One region of the Streptomyces sp. NPDC001492 genome, then DNA from elsewhere that is predicted to be linked to it. Evidence: riboswitches for the same ligand, from Rfam matches in the RefSeq annotation. Region 1 holds a riboswitch; the other holds the start of a gene.
The links. A riboswitch is a leader RNA that binds a small molecule or an ion and turns the genes downstream of it on or off. The one in region 1 is predicted to bind glycine.
Positions count from the first base shown of each region.

Region 2: another riboswitch for glycine. It lies ahead of gcvP (aminomethyl-transferring glycine dehydrogenase); the one in region 1 lies ahead of gcvT (glycine cleavage system aminomethyltransferase GcvT).

Region 1 covers NZ_JBSFHW010000040.1:92,047-99,458, reverse strand. Annotated here, with positions in the region: partial or broken gene ACWC1K_RS38005 (L-serine ammonia-lyase) at 1-50, opposite strand, end outside; gene glyA (serine hydroxymethyltransferase) at 107-1,372, opposite strand; gene gcvH (glycine cleavage system protein GcvH) at 1,387-1,764, opposite strand; gene gcvT (glycine cleavage system aminomethyltransferase GcvT) at 1,894-3,012, opposite strand; glycine riboswitch at 3,056-3,156, opposite strand; glycine riboswitch at 3,157-3,261, opposite strand; gene ACWC1K_RS37985 (AAA family ATPase) at 3,434-4,138, shown strand; gene ACWC1K_RS37980 (enhanced serine sensitivity protein SseB) at 4,221-5,015, shown strand; gene ACWC1K_RS37975 (enhanced serine sensitivity protein SseB C-terminal domain-containing protein) at 5,108-5,902, shown strand; gene ACWC1K_RS37970 (hypothetical protein) at 6,102-6,614, opposite strand; gene ACWC1K_RS37965 (hypothetical protein) at 7,174-7,362, opposite strand.
Region 2 covers NZ_JBSFHW010000023.1:6,462-13,873, forward strand. Annotated here, with positions in the region: gene ACWC1K_RS27245 (FHA domain-containing protein) at 1-134, shown strand, start outside; gene ftsR (transcriptional regulator FtsR) at 179-916, shown strand; gene ACWC1K_RS27255 (bifunctional nuclease family protein) at 1,002-1,475, shown strand; gene ACWC1K_RS27260 (MerR family transcriptional regulator) at 1,736-2,419, shown strand; gene ACWC1K_RS27265 (DNA polymerase IV) at 2,498-3,862, shown strand; gene ACWC1K_RS27270 (hypothetical protein) at 3,952-4,218, opposite strand; gene ACWC1K_RS27275 (PRC-barrel domain-containing protein) at 4,263-4,640, opposite strand; glycine riboswitch at 4,754-4,849, shown strand; gene gcvP (aminomethyl-transferring glycine dehydrogenase) at 5,026-7,412, shown strand, end outside.

The sequences.
Region 1 (7,412 bases):
CTCGACGGGCCTATGCCGATCGAGAACAGGTCGAAGACCGAGATGGCCACGGGAACTCCTCCGAAAAGGGTGGGGGCACACGTCGTCGGGTGCCCCCACCGGGGAACTACTTGTTCAGACCGGGGTACAGCGGATGCTTGTCGGCAAGCGCCTTGACCCGGGCCTTGAGCGCCTCGACGTCGTACGACGGCTTCAGCGCCTCGGCGATGACGTCCGCGACCTCGGCGAAGTCCTCCGCGGTGAAGCCGCGGGTGGCCAGCGCCGGGGTGCCGATCCGCAGCCCCGAGGTGACCATCGGCGGGCGCGGGTCGTTCGGGACGGCGTTGCGGTTGACCGTGATGCCGACCTCGTGCAGCCGGTCCTCGGCCTGCTGCCCGTCCAGCGCGGACTCGCGCAGGTCGACCAGGATCAGGTGCACATCCGTGCCGCCGGACAGCACGTTCACCCCGGCCTCGCGGGCATCCGCCGCCGTCAGCCGCTCGGCCAGGATGCGCGCACCCTCCACCGTACGCCGCTGCCGCTCCTTGAAGTCCTCGCTCGCGGCGACCTTGAAGGAGACCGCCTTCGCCGCGATCACATGCTCCAGCGGGCCGCCCTGGAAGCCCGGGAAGACCGAGGAGTTCAGCTTCTTCGCGAAGTCCTGCTTCGCGAGGATGATGCCGCCTCGCGGGCCGCCCAGCGTCTTGTGCGTGGTGGAGGTCACGACATCGGCGTACGGCACCGGGTTGGGGTGCAGCCCGGCCGCGACCAGGCCCGCGAAGTGCGCCATGTCGACCCACAGGTACGCCTCGACCTCGTCGGCGATCCGGCGGAACTCGGCGAAGTCCAGCTGCCGCGGATACGCCGACCAGCCCGCGATGATCACCTTCGGGCGGTGCTCCTTGGCCAGCTTCTCCAGCTCGGCCATGTCGACCAGCCCCGTCGCCGGGTCCACGTGGTAGGCGACCACGTTGAACTGCTTGCCGGAGAAGTTCAGCCGCATCCCGTGGGTGAGGTGGCCGCCGTGTGCCAGGTCCAGGCCCAGGATGGTGTCGCCGGGCTGGGCCAGCGCGAACAGCGCGGCCTGGTTGGCGGAGGCACCCGAGTGCGGCTGCACGTTGGCGTACTCGGCGCCGAACAGCTCCTTGACCCGGTCGATGGCGATCTGCTCGGCGACGTCCACGTGCTCGCAGCCGCCGTAGTAGCGCCGGCCCGGATATCCCTCGGCGTACTTGTTGGTCAGGACCGAGCCCTGGGCCTCCATCACCGCCAGCGGCGCGAAGTTCTCCGAGGCGATCATCTCGAGCGTCGACTGCTGGCGGTGCAGCTCGGCGTCGACCGCGGCGGCGATGTCCGGGTCGAGCTCGTGCAGGGGCGTGTTCAGTACGGACATGCGTCTACGGCTCCTCAGCCGGCGTTCTGGGCGGTGTACTCGTCGGCGGAGAGCAGATCGGCCGGCTCCTCCGTGACGCGGACCTTGAAGAGCCAACCGCCCTCGAAGGGGGCCGAGTTGACCAGGGACGGGTCGTTCACCACGTCCTCGTTGATCTCGGTGACCTCACCGGTGACGGGGGAGTACAGATCGCTGACCGACTTGGTCGACTCCAGCTCGCCGCAGGTCTCGCCCGCGGTCACGGCGGAGCCCACCTCGGGAAGCTGGGCGTAGACGACATCGCCGAGCGCGTTGGCCGCGAACTCCGTGATGCCGACCGTCGAGACACCGTCCTCGGCGGCCGACAGCCACTCGTGCTCCTTGCTGTAACGCAGCTGCTGGGGGTTGCTCATGGCCTGAATTCTCCTGTACGCGGTGGAGTGCTGATGAATCGGGGACTGCTGAAAACGCGTGTGAGCAGCGAAAATGTGCGCGGGGTCACGTCCGGGGACGGCGCCCCCTCGCCCAGTCTCGGTCAGTGTCTACTTCTGGCGCTTGTAGAACGGCAGCGCCACGACCTCGTACGGCTCGTGGCTGCCCCGGATGTCCACGCCGACACCCTCGGTGCCGGGCGCCGCATGCGCCGCGTCGACGTACGCCATCGCGATCGGCTTGCCCAGCGTGGGGGAGGGGGCACCGGAGGTGACCTCACCGATCACCTCGCCGCCCGCGACGACGGCGTACCCGGCGCGCGGGACCCGACGGCCCTCGGCGACCAGGCCGACGAGGACGCGCGGCGGGTTCTCCGCAGCCCTGGCGGCCGCTTCCTGGAGCGCCTCGCGCCCCACGAAGTCGCCCTCCTTCTCGAACTTCACCACCCGGCCGAGCCCGGCGTCGAACGGCGTGAGCGAGGTGGACAGTTCGTGCCCGTACAGCGGCATGCCCGCCTCCAGGCGCAGGGTGTCGCGGCAGGACAGCCCGCAGGGCACCAGCCCGAGGGGCGCTCCCGCCTCGGTCAGCGCCTGCCACAGCTTCTCCGCGTCACCGGGGGCGACGAAGAGCTCGAAGCCGTCCTCGCCGGTGTAGCCGGTGCGGGCGATGAGGGCGGGGACGCCGGCGACGGTGCCGGGCAGGCCGGCGTAGTACTTGAGGCCGTCGAGGTCGGCGTCGGTGAGCGACTTCAGGATGCCGGGGGACTCGGGGCCCTGCACGGCGATCAGCGCGTAGTTGTCCCGGTCGTCGCGCACCTCGGCGTCGAAGCCGGCCGAACGCTCCACCAGCGCGTCCAGCACCACCTGGGCGTTGGAGGCGTTGGCGACGACCATGTATTCGGTCTCGCCGAGCCGGTAGACGATCAGGTCGTCCAGGATGCCGCCGTCGGCCCGGCAGATCATGGTGTAGCGGGCGCGGCCGACGCCGACGGAGGCGATGTTGCCGACCAGGGCGAAGTTCAGGAGCTGGGCGGCCTGCGGGCCGGTGACGGTGATCTCGCCCATGTGGGAGAGGTCGAAGAGCCCGGCCTTCGTGCGTACGGCGAGGTGCTCGTCGCGCTCGGAGCCGTAGCGCAGGGGCATGTCCCAGCCGGCGAAGTCGGTCATCGTCGCACCGAGCGAGCGATGCAGGGCATCGAGCGCGGTGTGACGGGGTGCGGTGCTGCTCATCGGACGGTCGTCTCCCAGGGCGAATGCAGACGGGCGAGGTCGTTCCTCCCCATCTGTCATCGGAACCTGAGAGGTTCGCCATGAAGTCATGGCTTGCACCTTGGGTGGGACCACCGGATCCGGTGGCCCGCTTTTCAGATGTGCCTCGCCCGCGCGGTAACGGGGCCTGAGAGATTCAAGGGAGGGACTTGCTCCTTCGGCGCCCCAGCGACACAGACGTACTGCCGGGGACTCTCCCGCGCGGATTCAAGCGGCCGGTATGCAGTTGGCGCGCACATCATTGCACGCCTCGTCCGTCTGCGGCAGGGCCCCATCTTGTAACTGGGCTGTGGCCGGAACCGAACGGAACCGCGAGAGATCGTGCATTACCTTCTCTTTACATTAGATGGGGAGAACCTTTCCTGACCCCGCAGGGAGGACGATCACGGTGAACAGGACCACGGTGTACGCCACGACTTCGGCCGTCGCGCTGCCCGAGCAGCCCGTGGCGCCGGCCGGGGACGCACGCGGCCCCCACGCTCGGCTGCGCTCGCGCGGGGGGACCCGCACGGCACCCGTGGTCCGCGACCTGCGCGACCGCTCGGGGCACAGCCCGCACGCCCTGCTCTTCGGCCCCCGTGACCTCGTGGTGGTCACCGGCCTGCCCGGCAGCGGCAAGTCCACGCTGATGGAGCGCGCGGTCCGCGGCCTCCGCATCGACTCCCAGGACGCCCGCGACCGCTGGGAGGCCCGCACGCCCCGCTTCCTGCCCTACGGGGTCTACCGCCCCCTCGTCCGCCTCGCCCACTACGCCGGACTGCGCCGCGCCCTGCGCAGCGGCGAAGGGGTCGTGGTGCACGACTGCGGTACGCAGGCCTGGGTGCGCGGCTGGCTGGCGCGCGAGGCCCGCCGCCGCGGCGGCACCCTTCATCTGCTGCTGCTCGACGTCACGCCCGGCACGGCCCTGGACGGCCAGCGCGAGCGCGGCCGCGGCGTCTCGCGCTACGCCTTCCTGCGCCACCGCACGGCAGCGGCCCGGCTGATCCGCGCGGTGGAGCGGGGGGACCTGCCCGAGGGCGTCGGCTCGGCGGTGCTGCTGGACCGGGACGCGGCGGACGTGCTGCGCAGAATCGGTTTCGCGGGCTGACGCACGGACCACCCCCTTTGTCCGCCCCACCCGCTAGCCTTTCCAGCCACAGCAGTGGTTCTCAGCAGGCGGTCGGACACAGATGGACTTCGCAGCGGATCTCCCCGCGGACTTTCCCATGCAGGCGCACCCCCATCCGCACGGCGGATGGCCCGGCAACGAGCTGGAGGAGGTGCTGTCGGCCTCCCTCGGCATACCCTCGGCCGGCGGCCGGATCCTCGAGGTGCTCGGCCGCAGCTTCCTCTGGGTGCCGCTGCCGAACGGCGGTGACCTGAACAGCGGCCCCCTCGACCTGCCCACGCTGGAGATCGAGGGCCAGGCCTTTGTGCCGGTCTTCAGCTCCGAGGAGCAGTTCCGGCAGGTCGTCGGCTCCCACATGGCGTACACGATCGCCCCGGCCGTCGACTTCGCCCGCGGACTGCCCCCGCAGGTCGGTCTCGCCGTGAACCCGGACGGCGTGATCGGCATTCCGCTCCCGCCGGCCGCCGTCGCCGAACTCTGCCGCGTGGGCCGCACCCCGCTGGACGGCCCCGCCTCCGGCGGCCGGGTCAAGCTCTTCGAGCCGGACTGGCAGGACGACCCGATCGACTTCCTCGCCGCGGCCTCCGCCGAGTTCGCCGAGACGGGCGTGGTCGTCACGGCCCGCCGCTGCCTCGCCGCCGTCGAGACGGCGGACCCGGTGATGTTCGTGGGCGTCGAACTCTCCCAGCGGGAGGGTGACATCAGAGCCCTCCCCCTGGAGGCCCTGAGCCGCGCCATCACCAGGATCCCCACCCAGTGGCCGGTCAACCTGGTCCTCCTGGACGTGACGGACGACCCGGTGGCGATGTGGATGCGCGAACAGGTGCGCCCCTTCTACACGAGGGATCACCTGTAAGTGCTGCCAGGGGGAACGGACCACCAAATCCCGAGCTCCCGGGCGCTTAAGCTGTTGGCATACGCGGGGCAACCACCAGAAGGGGCACACACGTGAGCGCCAGCACCACGACCGGGACGGTCGAGAACATGCTGCGCCAGGTGACGCCAGGGCGCTACGACGCCTACGAGGCACTCCTCCGCGCACTCGCGACCCCCGGCTCCGGCCAGGTCTGGATGCTCCTGTGGCACGGCCAGGCGGGCTCCCCGGACGCCCAGTACGGAAACATGGAGGTCGACGGCTACGGCTACGCCCCGTGCGTCACCTCCGCCCAGGAACTCTCGGCCAGCGGCTGGAACAGGTCGTACGAGGTGGTCGACGGCCTTGACGTCGCCCGGACCCTGTACCCCGACCACTTCGGCCTCTGGCTCAACCCGCACGCCCCGGGCGGCGGCGTGGGCATTCCCTGGCTGGACCTCCGCCGTATCGCCACCGGTCTGGAGCGCCAGGCGGCCGGACCGCTGCGGATGTCGGAACCCACGATCGAGATCCCGCAGTTCTACGCCCTGCTCGCGCAGAACGCGCACCGCACCCCGGCCGTCCGCTCGCTGCGCCGCGCCTGGGTGCAGCCGGCGCTCGGGGCGCCGTACCTCGCCATCGGGCTCGACGTGTACGACACCAGCCCGCCCGCGGTGGACTCGGTGCGGGCGATGATGCAGCAGTCCATCGGCGCCGTCCCGGACGGACTGCCGGTGTCGACGGTGGCGATGTCGGACGAGTACGACCCCGTGGCGCTGTGGATGCGCGCGAGCGCCCGCCCCTTCTACGACCGCGAGGCCCACGCGGCCGCTCCGGCCCAGGCTCCGGCGGGCGGGTACGGCTACCCGCCGGTGCGGGGCGGATACTGAGCACGAGAGCAAAGGAAACGGGACCCCGCACCGGTGCGGGGTCCCGTTCTCACGCGTTGTGCCTTGCTTCGGCGCGCTCTCGCGCATCCACAGGTTCTGGCAACGGGTGGTCGGCCCGTTGCAGCCTTTCACCAGTACCACCAATGCGATGGTGCCGGGGTTGCGCCGTCACGCGTGGCACGGCGCTGTGCTGGGGGGTTCAGGAAGAGGTTTCCCAGTACCGCCAGCCGACTTCCTTGACGGGAAGGATGGCGGTCCCGCTGTCCAGGACCTGCTGCGTGCAGTCGGGCCTGTCGCGGGTCTTCTGCCAGTCGACGCTGTATCCCCACGTGCCGTACCACGCGTGCCCGTATTTGTTCGACGAGATGTTGTGCGAGTAGGTGTGCCCGACGGTCACGGCGACGGATTTGGTGATGGTGCTGTTTACGGAAACCTTGGCGGAGGCGATGACGTCAGAGACGGACACCTCGGCCCCTGCGGAAATGCTGGCCGACAGGGTCCCCGCCTTGGTCACGCTCACGGAGATGGTGCCGCCCTTGCCGTCCTTGAACTTGTTCGCACTGCCGATGAAGTGCGTGTGGTGCGCGGTGATGCCGACAGCGACGTCCGGCGGGCACCCCCGGGGGGCAGCCATAGCTGTTCCCGTCCCGACGATGGCTGTGAGTGCAACGGTGGATGAAAGTGCTGTTGCCAGACCAACTACCTTGCGCATTGCCGCTCTTTCTCTCATGGCACCCCCGTTGGGCGCAGTGGAAACCTAGAGGCAGAACCGTGCGCATGACAAGGCGTGCCGGCGAAATTTGAGGTTCTCCTGAGGTAAATTCCCCCCCTTCCTGCCGGTAGGGAGAATTCAGGGAATTGATACGGGAGCATCAACAGGCCGTAGCCGGTAGCGGTAAGAGAATCAGTCGGTATCGGTAAAAGAATCGGCAAACACGCGGCACTTTCAGTCGTGGCCCCTGATCGGGTGACAGGCGGGGCCTCGACGTATTCGCCTGATGCCCGGTTCGTGATGATCTGCCAGTGCCCGCGAGACCCACGCGGTGTACGCGCCGGCAGCCGAAGTCCCTTCCCTGGAAAGACATCCCGCTTCAGGGACGTACCCGGGGCATCGGCGAATCGGACGTCACGCGACTGCGCCGAAGCCCTGCTCGCATGCCCCGGGCGGCGGTGCCCGGACAGCGAGAACGGGACCCCGCCCGCGGTGCGGAGTCCCGTTCCTGTGCTTCATGCGCCGTCACGGCGACTGTCGATGGGCAGTCGCGCGGACGCTATACGTCCTCGCGCTTCCAGACGACCCGCGTCTTGGCGCAGTCGGGAACGCTCCACCCGTACTTGGCCACCGTCTGCTTCCGGGCCAGGTGGTGCAGCCGGATGCGCTGGTGCTGCGCCGCACCGCTCGCGGTGAACCTCCTGCGTGTGGTCGGATTCCCCGTTCTTTTGCGCCCGACCAACTGCACAAAAGGTGCATCACGCCCTGAGCGCGTCGGATCAACGATGAGGAGCGCAG
Region 2 (7,412 bases), on a different contig from region 1:
TGGCCGACGTGGGCAGTCTGAACGGCACGTACGTCAACCGCGAGCGGATCGACCAGGTCGCTCTGAACAACGGTGACGAGGTGCAGATCGGAAAGTACCGGCTGGTGTTCTACGCAAGCCAGCGGGGCTACTGACCCTCCCCCCAGACCCCGTCCGGGGGGACCCCAAGGGAATGTCCATGCTTCGAACACCGAGCGGCGGTGCCGGGCACGGCACCGCCGGCACGGACAGCGGTCTGATGAGCATCGGCACGGTGCTGAACGTGCTGCGCGACGAGTTCCCCGAAGTCACCATCTCCAAGATCCGTTTCCTGGAGTCGGAAGGGCTCATCGAGCCGCAGCGCACCCCGTCGGGGTATCGCAAGTTCAGCGCGGACGACGTCGAGCGCCTCGGCCACGTGCTGAGGATGCAGCGGGACCACTATCTGCCTCTCAAGGTGATCCGCGAGCATCTGGACGCCATGGAGCGCGGTGAGGCAGTCCCGCTGCCCGTCGTGGGACGTCAGCGGGACGGTGAGGCCCTGCTCGAAGCGCCCGAGGGGCCCACCGCGGCTCGGATCGGGCGGGCCGAGCTGCTCGCGGCCGCCGGGATCGGCGAGCAGGAACTCGCGGAGTGGGAGTCGTACGGCCTGGTCGCCCCGCTGCCGGACGGGGCGTACGACGCCGAGACGGTGACCGTGGCCTCGCTCGTCGTCGAGCTCGGGCGGTTCGGGATCGAACCGCGGCACCTCAGGGCCATGAAGGGCGCAGCCGACCGTGAGGCCGGGCTGGTGGACCAGGTGGTGGCCCCGCTGAAGCGCCACCGCAATCCGCAGACCAGGGCGCATGCCGAGGCGCGTACCAAGGAGCTGGCGGCGCTCACGGTGAAGCTGCACGCCGCCCTCGTGCAGACCGCGCTCGGTGTGCGACTGCCCTGAGTCCGGCGGGTCTGCGGAGGCCGGATCGGCCTCCCGTTCTCGGCTCGACTACCCAAACGTCCCGGGCAGGTCCTAGGGTTGCTGTGTGAACGAGCTCGATGTCGTAGGTGTCCGGGTCGAAATGCCCTCCAACCAACCGATCGTGCTCCTGCGTGAAGTGGGAGGCGACCGTTACCTCCCCATCTGGATCGGGCCGGGGGAGGCGACTGCCATTGCCTTCGCCCAGCAGGGCATGGCCCCCGCACGACCGCTGACCCACGACCTGTTCAAGGACGTGCTGGAGGCCGTCGGTCAGGAGCTGACCGAAGTACGCATCACGGATCTGCGTGAGGGCGTCTTCTACGCGGAGCTGGTCTTCGCCAGCGGAGTCGAAGTCAGTGCCCGTCCGTCCGACGCCATAGCGCTGGCCCTGCGCACCGGAACGCCGATCTACGGCAGCGACGGCGTGCTGGACGACGCAGGCATCGCGATTCCGGATGAGCAGGAGGACGAGGTGGAGAAGTTCCGCGAGTTCCTCGACCAGATCTCGCCGGAGGACTTCGGGACAAGCAGCCAGTGAGGCGTGGTCGGCCCATGCGGAACCGGATTCCGCAGCGGGCCGCTTCGCCGCGGTCACGGCTCATATGCCGGCAAGTGCCAACGGCCAGTGAGAGCGTCCTGCGGTCTCCTCCGAGCGCATTCGGCTAGCCTTTCCCCGCGGTGGGGTGCGGGAAACCACTCTTAGGGTGATTATCACCCGGCGTGCCGAGTGTGGCGATCGTTGACGCACCCCTGGTGACTGCCTACCGTCGAGATGGCAGGTCAAGGACGGAGGTCGGCGTGAGAAGCAGCGGCGACGGTACGGCTGGGGGTGGCCCCGGACGCAGTCTCGGGGAGAGCGGTCCGTACCCTCCCCCAGGCTCTCAACTTCGTTCGAGTTGGGGGGACCCCCATCCCGGCAGCGCGGCCGATCATGCTCCGCAGCGGCCGGCGGCCGTGCCGAGCAGCGGAGGGGCGGCGTCCATGGCGTCCGAGCAGATCGGCTATCGCGGTCCGACGGCCTGTGCGGCCGCCGGCATCACCTATCGGCAACTGGACTACTGGGCCCGTACCGGGCTCGTCGAGCCGAGCGTGCGGCCCGCCTACGGGTCGGGCACGCAGCGGCTGTACAGCTTCCGGGACGTCGTCGTCCTGAAGATCGTCAAGCGGTTCCTGGACACCGGGGTGTCGCTGCAGAACATCCGCACCGCGGTGGTGCACCTGCGTGAGCGTGGCTTCCGGGATCTGGAGCGCATGACGCTGATGAGCGACGGCGCCACGGTCTACGAGTGCACCTCGCCCGACGAGGTCCACGCGCTGCTCCAGGGCGGCCAAGGGATCTTCGGGATCGCCGTCGGCGTGGTGTGGCGGGACGTGGACAGTGCGCTGTCGCAGCTGCACGGCGAGCGGATCGACACGGGTGAGACCCTGGTCGGGCACAATCCGGCGGACGAGCTCGCACGACGGCGCAACCGGGCGGTCTGACCGCGTCCACGCGGCTTCTCAGGGCCCTTGGGCGCTCGTGGGACGGCATTGTCAGTGGCGTAAGGCAGCATCGGAGATGTGAGAAACGCGCCCACGATCCTGCATCTCGACATGGATGCCTTCTACGCCTCGGCGGAGCAGGCATCCAAGCCGAGTCTGCGCGGGAAAGCCGTGATCGTGGGCGGGCTCGGGCCGCGCGGGGTGGTCGCCACCGCTTCGTACGAGGCGCGGGTCTTCGGGGTGCGGTCGGCGATGCCGATGGCGCAGGCGCGGCGGCTGGCACCGAACGCCGCGTATCTGGTGCCGCGCTTCGGGTTCTACCGGTCGATCAGCGAGCAGGTCATGGGTCTGCTGCACTCGCTGTCGCCGCTGGTGGAGCCGCTGAGTCTGGACGAGGCCTTCGTGGATCTGGAGGCCGGGGACGCGGCCTGGGACGCGGCGTCGGCGCGGCTGGTGGGGGAGAAGCTGCGCGCGGACATACGGGCGGATACGGGGCTGACCGGGTCCGTGGGCCTTGCTGCCTGCAAGATGCTCGCGAAGATCGCCTCCGAGGAGGCCAAGCCGAACGGGCTGGTGCTGGTCGAGCCCGGGACCGAGCGGGCCAAGCTGGGACCGATGTCGGTGCGGATGCTGCCCGGGGTGGGGCCGGCCACGGGGGACCATCTGCGGCGGGCCGGCATCACCACGGTCGCTGAGATCGCCGAGGCCGGTGAGGACGAGCTGGTCCGGCTGCTGGGCAAGGCCCATGGGCACGCGTTGTACGCCATGGCGCTGGCGCAGGACGACCGGCCCGTGGTGGCCGAGCGGGAGGCCAAGTCGGTATCGGTCGAGGACACGTACGACGTGGACATCCACGACCGGGTCAGGGTGGGGCTGGAGGTGCAGCGGCTGGCCGACCGGTGTGTGCGGCGGCTGCGGGGTGCGGGTCTTTCGGGGCGGACCATCGTGCTGAAGGTGCGGCGCTACGACTTCTCGACGCTGACCCGTTCCGAGACGCTGCGCGGGCCCACGGACGATCCGGGGGTGGTGCGGGAGGCTGCCGCCCGGCTGCTGGATTCGGTGGACACCACGGGGGGTGTGCGGCTGCTGGGGGTCGGGGTCAGCGGGCTGGCCGACTACACGCAGGAGGACCTGTTCGCGCAGGCCGCCGGGGAAGGCGTGGAACATGCGGCGGACGAGACGGACGAGGAGCCCGTCGAGGAGCAGCAGGTGGCTGTCGAGCGGCGCTGGCCCGCCGGGCACGATGTGCGGCATGCCGAGTTCGGGCACGGGTGGGTGCAGGGAAGTGGGCTCGGGCGGGTGACCGTGCGCTTCGAGACGCCGGATTCGGGGCCGGGACGGGTCCGGACGTTTCGCACCGACGACCCTGAGCTGGAGCCGGCGGACCCGTTGCCGCTGGTGGCGGCGAGACCCGGGGCCTCCGTGCACGGGGTCGGCGCCTGAGCGGGGGGCGTGCCGGTCCGCGCGGGGGCCCGGCGCGGTGGCAGGAGTGGGCAGGTGCCTGTCGTCTGGATCAGGTCGGCCGCAGGGAACTACGCCTTGCCGCCGCCCCGAGGGGGCATGGGGCCCGCCTGAGCGAAGTCGAGAGCGGGGGAGGGATCGTGCAGCTGCAAGGCGGAGGAGGCCGTGGCGTCAGCCGCTGCTGCGGTGCATGCCGCGGAGCGCCGGTATGCGGGCGGGGTGAGCCCCGGCGCCTCGCCGAGTTCGCGGACGAGGTGTCCGCCGCCTTCGGGCGCCCCGTCCGGCCCGATCTGCCCGCAGGTGACCGACGACGACGTGGCCAGGGATCCTTCCACCATTGCGGCAGCAGGGGTGAGGGCGTGTCAGGGCCGATGGGCAGGCTCTAGGCGTCCGCGTCCTCCGTGCCCGCCAGCTTGCCGAAGTCGTGGTCCGGGAAGGGGGAAGGAGCGGGGATGTCCAGACCGTAGTGGTGGTAGAGCTGGAGCTCCTGTTCGGGGGAGAGGTGGCGGCCGACCCCGAAGTCGGGGGCGTCCTTGATCAGGGACCGGTCGAAGGGGACGTGGAGGGTGCCCTCGATCAGTTCGCTTGGTTCCAGGGGGACGAAGGCGTCCCGGGAGAAAAGGCCGGTGCGTATGGCGGCCCACTCCGGCACACCGGTCGCGTCGTCGAGGTAGACCTCGTCGATGGTGCCCAGCTTGGTGCCGTTGCGGTCGAACGCCTTGCGGCCGATCAGGTTGCGCGGATCGATGTCGGTCTGCACGGGCCCTCCACTTGGTCGCAACTCATCCGTAAGCACTACAAAAGAGCACATTGGTGATGGCGGCCACTCGAAGGATCGGATGTTGTGCTCGCTGGTAGGCTGACAGCGGCTGCTGACACCGTGCGGGAGAGTCCTCCAGACATCATCGGAGGCGCCGAAGGAGCAAATCCTCCCCGGAATCTCTCAGGCTCACGTACCGCGCGGACGAGGTCACTCTGGAAAGCAGGGCGGGTGTCGACAGCTCCCGCTCTCACCGACGGTGAAAGCCGGACGCCCTCGGGTGATCCGGTGAAGCTCTCAGGTTGAGATGACAGAGGGGGAGGCCGTCCGGGTACCCGTGCCGTGGTGCCCCTCGAAGGTCGTGTCTGACCAGGAGGCCTCCGCAATGACCGCCCATCGCATTCCGCTCTCCGAGCTCGAACAGGGAATCCCGTTCGAGCAGCGCCACATAGGGCCCCATCATGAGGCGCGGGCCAAGATGCTCGCACACGTCGGATACGGCTCGCTGGACGAGCTCACCGCCGCCGCGGTGCCGGATGTGATCAAGAACTCGGATGCGCTGGAACTGCCGGGTGCGCGTACCGAGGCCGAGGTGCTGGCCGAGCTGCGCTCGCTCGCCGACCGCAACCAGGTGCTCGACTCCATGATCGGGCTCGGGTACTACGGGACCTTCACCCCGCCCGTCATCCTGCGCAATGTGATGGAGAATCCCGCCTGGTACACGGCCTACACGCCCTACCAGCCCGAGATCTCGCAGGGGCGGCTCGAGGCCCTGCTCAATTTCCAGACCATGGTCGCCGATCTGACCGGGCTGCCCACCTCCGGAGCCTCCCTGCTCGACGAGGGGACGGCTGCCGCCGAGGCGATGGCGCTGTCCCGGCGCATGGGCAGGAACAAGAAGGGCCTGTTCCTGGTCGACGCGGACGTGTTGCCGCAGACCATCGCCGTGATCGAGACCCGCGCCGAGCCGACCGGCGTGGAGGTCGTGGTCGCCGACCTCAGCGACGGCATTCCGGCCGAGGTCGCCGCGCGTGAGATCAACGGCGTGCTCGTCCAGTACCCCGGCGCCTCCGGCGTCGTACGCGACCTCAAGCCGCTCATCGAGCAGGCGCACGAGCTCGGCGCGCTCGTCACCGTCGCCGCCGATCTGCTGGCGCTGACGCTGCTGAAGTCGCCCGGGGAGCTCGGCGCGGACATCGCGGTGGGGACCACACAGCGCTTCGGTGTGCCGATGGGCTTCGGCGGGCCGCACGCGGGTTACATGGCGGTCCACGAGAAGTTCGCACGCAGCCTGCCCGGGCGGCTCGTGGGCGTGTCCGTGGACGCGGACGGGCACAAGGCGTACCGGCTCGCGCTGCAGACCCGTGAGCAGCACATCCGGCGGGAGAAGGCCACCAGCAACATCTGCACGGCCCAGGTGCTGCTCGCCGTCATGGCGGGGATGTACGCCGTGTACCACGGCCCCGAGGGGCTCAAGGCGATCGCGCGGCGCACCCACCGGTACGCCACGATCCTCGCCGCGGGGCTTCGGGCCGGTGGTGTCGAGGTCGTGCACGGCTCCTACTTCGACACGCTCACCGTGCGAGTGCCGGGCCGCGCCGCCGAGGTGGTGGCCGCCGCACGGGAGAACGGCGTCAACCTTCACCTGGCCGACGCCGACCACGTGTCGATCGCCTGCGACGAGACCACCGCGCGAGCCCAACTGGGCGCCGTGTGGTCCGCGTTCGGGGTCGAGGGCGACATCGAGGCGCTGGACGCGACGACCGAGGACTCCCTGCCCGCAGGACTGCTGCGCACCGACGACTACCTTACCCACCCGGTCTTCCAGCAGCACCGCTCCGAGACCGCGATGCTGCGCTACCTGCGCCGGCTCGCCGACCGTGACTACGCGCTCGACCGGGGCATGATCCCGCTGGGCTCCTGCACCATGAAGCTCAACGCGACCACCGAGATGGAGCCGGTCACCTGGCCCGAGTTCGGGCAGCTGCACCCCTTCGCGCCCGCCGAGCAGGCGCAGGGCTACCTCACCCTCATCCGTGAGCTCGAGGAGCGGCTCGCCGAGGTCACCGGGTACGACAAGGTGTCCCTGCAGCCCAACGCCGGATCGCAGGGCGAGCTGGCCGGACTGCTCGCCGTACGCGGATATCACCGGGCCAACGGGGACGAGCAGCGCACCGTGTGCCTGATTCCGTCGTCCGCGCACGGTACGAACGCCGCCAGCGCCGTGATGGCCGGGATGAAGGTGGTCGTCGTGAAGACCGCCGAGGACGGCGAGATCGACGTCGAGGACCTGCGGGCGAAGATCGAGCAGTACCGTGACGAGCTGGCGGTGCTGATGATCACGTACCCCTCGACGCACGGTGTGTTCGAGGAGCATGTCGCCGACATCTGCGCGCAGGTGCACGAGGCCGGCGGGCAGGTGTACGTCGACGGGGCCAACCTCAACGCCCTGGTGGGGCTCGCCAAGCCGGGGCACTTCGGCGGTGACGTCTCGCACCTGAACCTGCACAAGACCTTCTGCATCCCGCACGGCGGCGGTGGTCCGGGCGTCGGGCCGGTGGGCGTGAGGGCGCACCTGGCGCCGTATCTGCCGAACCACCCGATGCAGCCGGCCGCGGGACCGGCGACGGGTGTCGGGCCGATCTCCGCGGCTCCCTGGGGTTCCGCGGGCATCCTGCCGATCTCGTGGGCGTACGTGCGGCTCATGGGCGGCGAGGGGCTGAAGCGGGCCACGCAGGTGGCCGTGCTGAGCGCCAACTACATCGCCAAGCG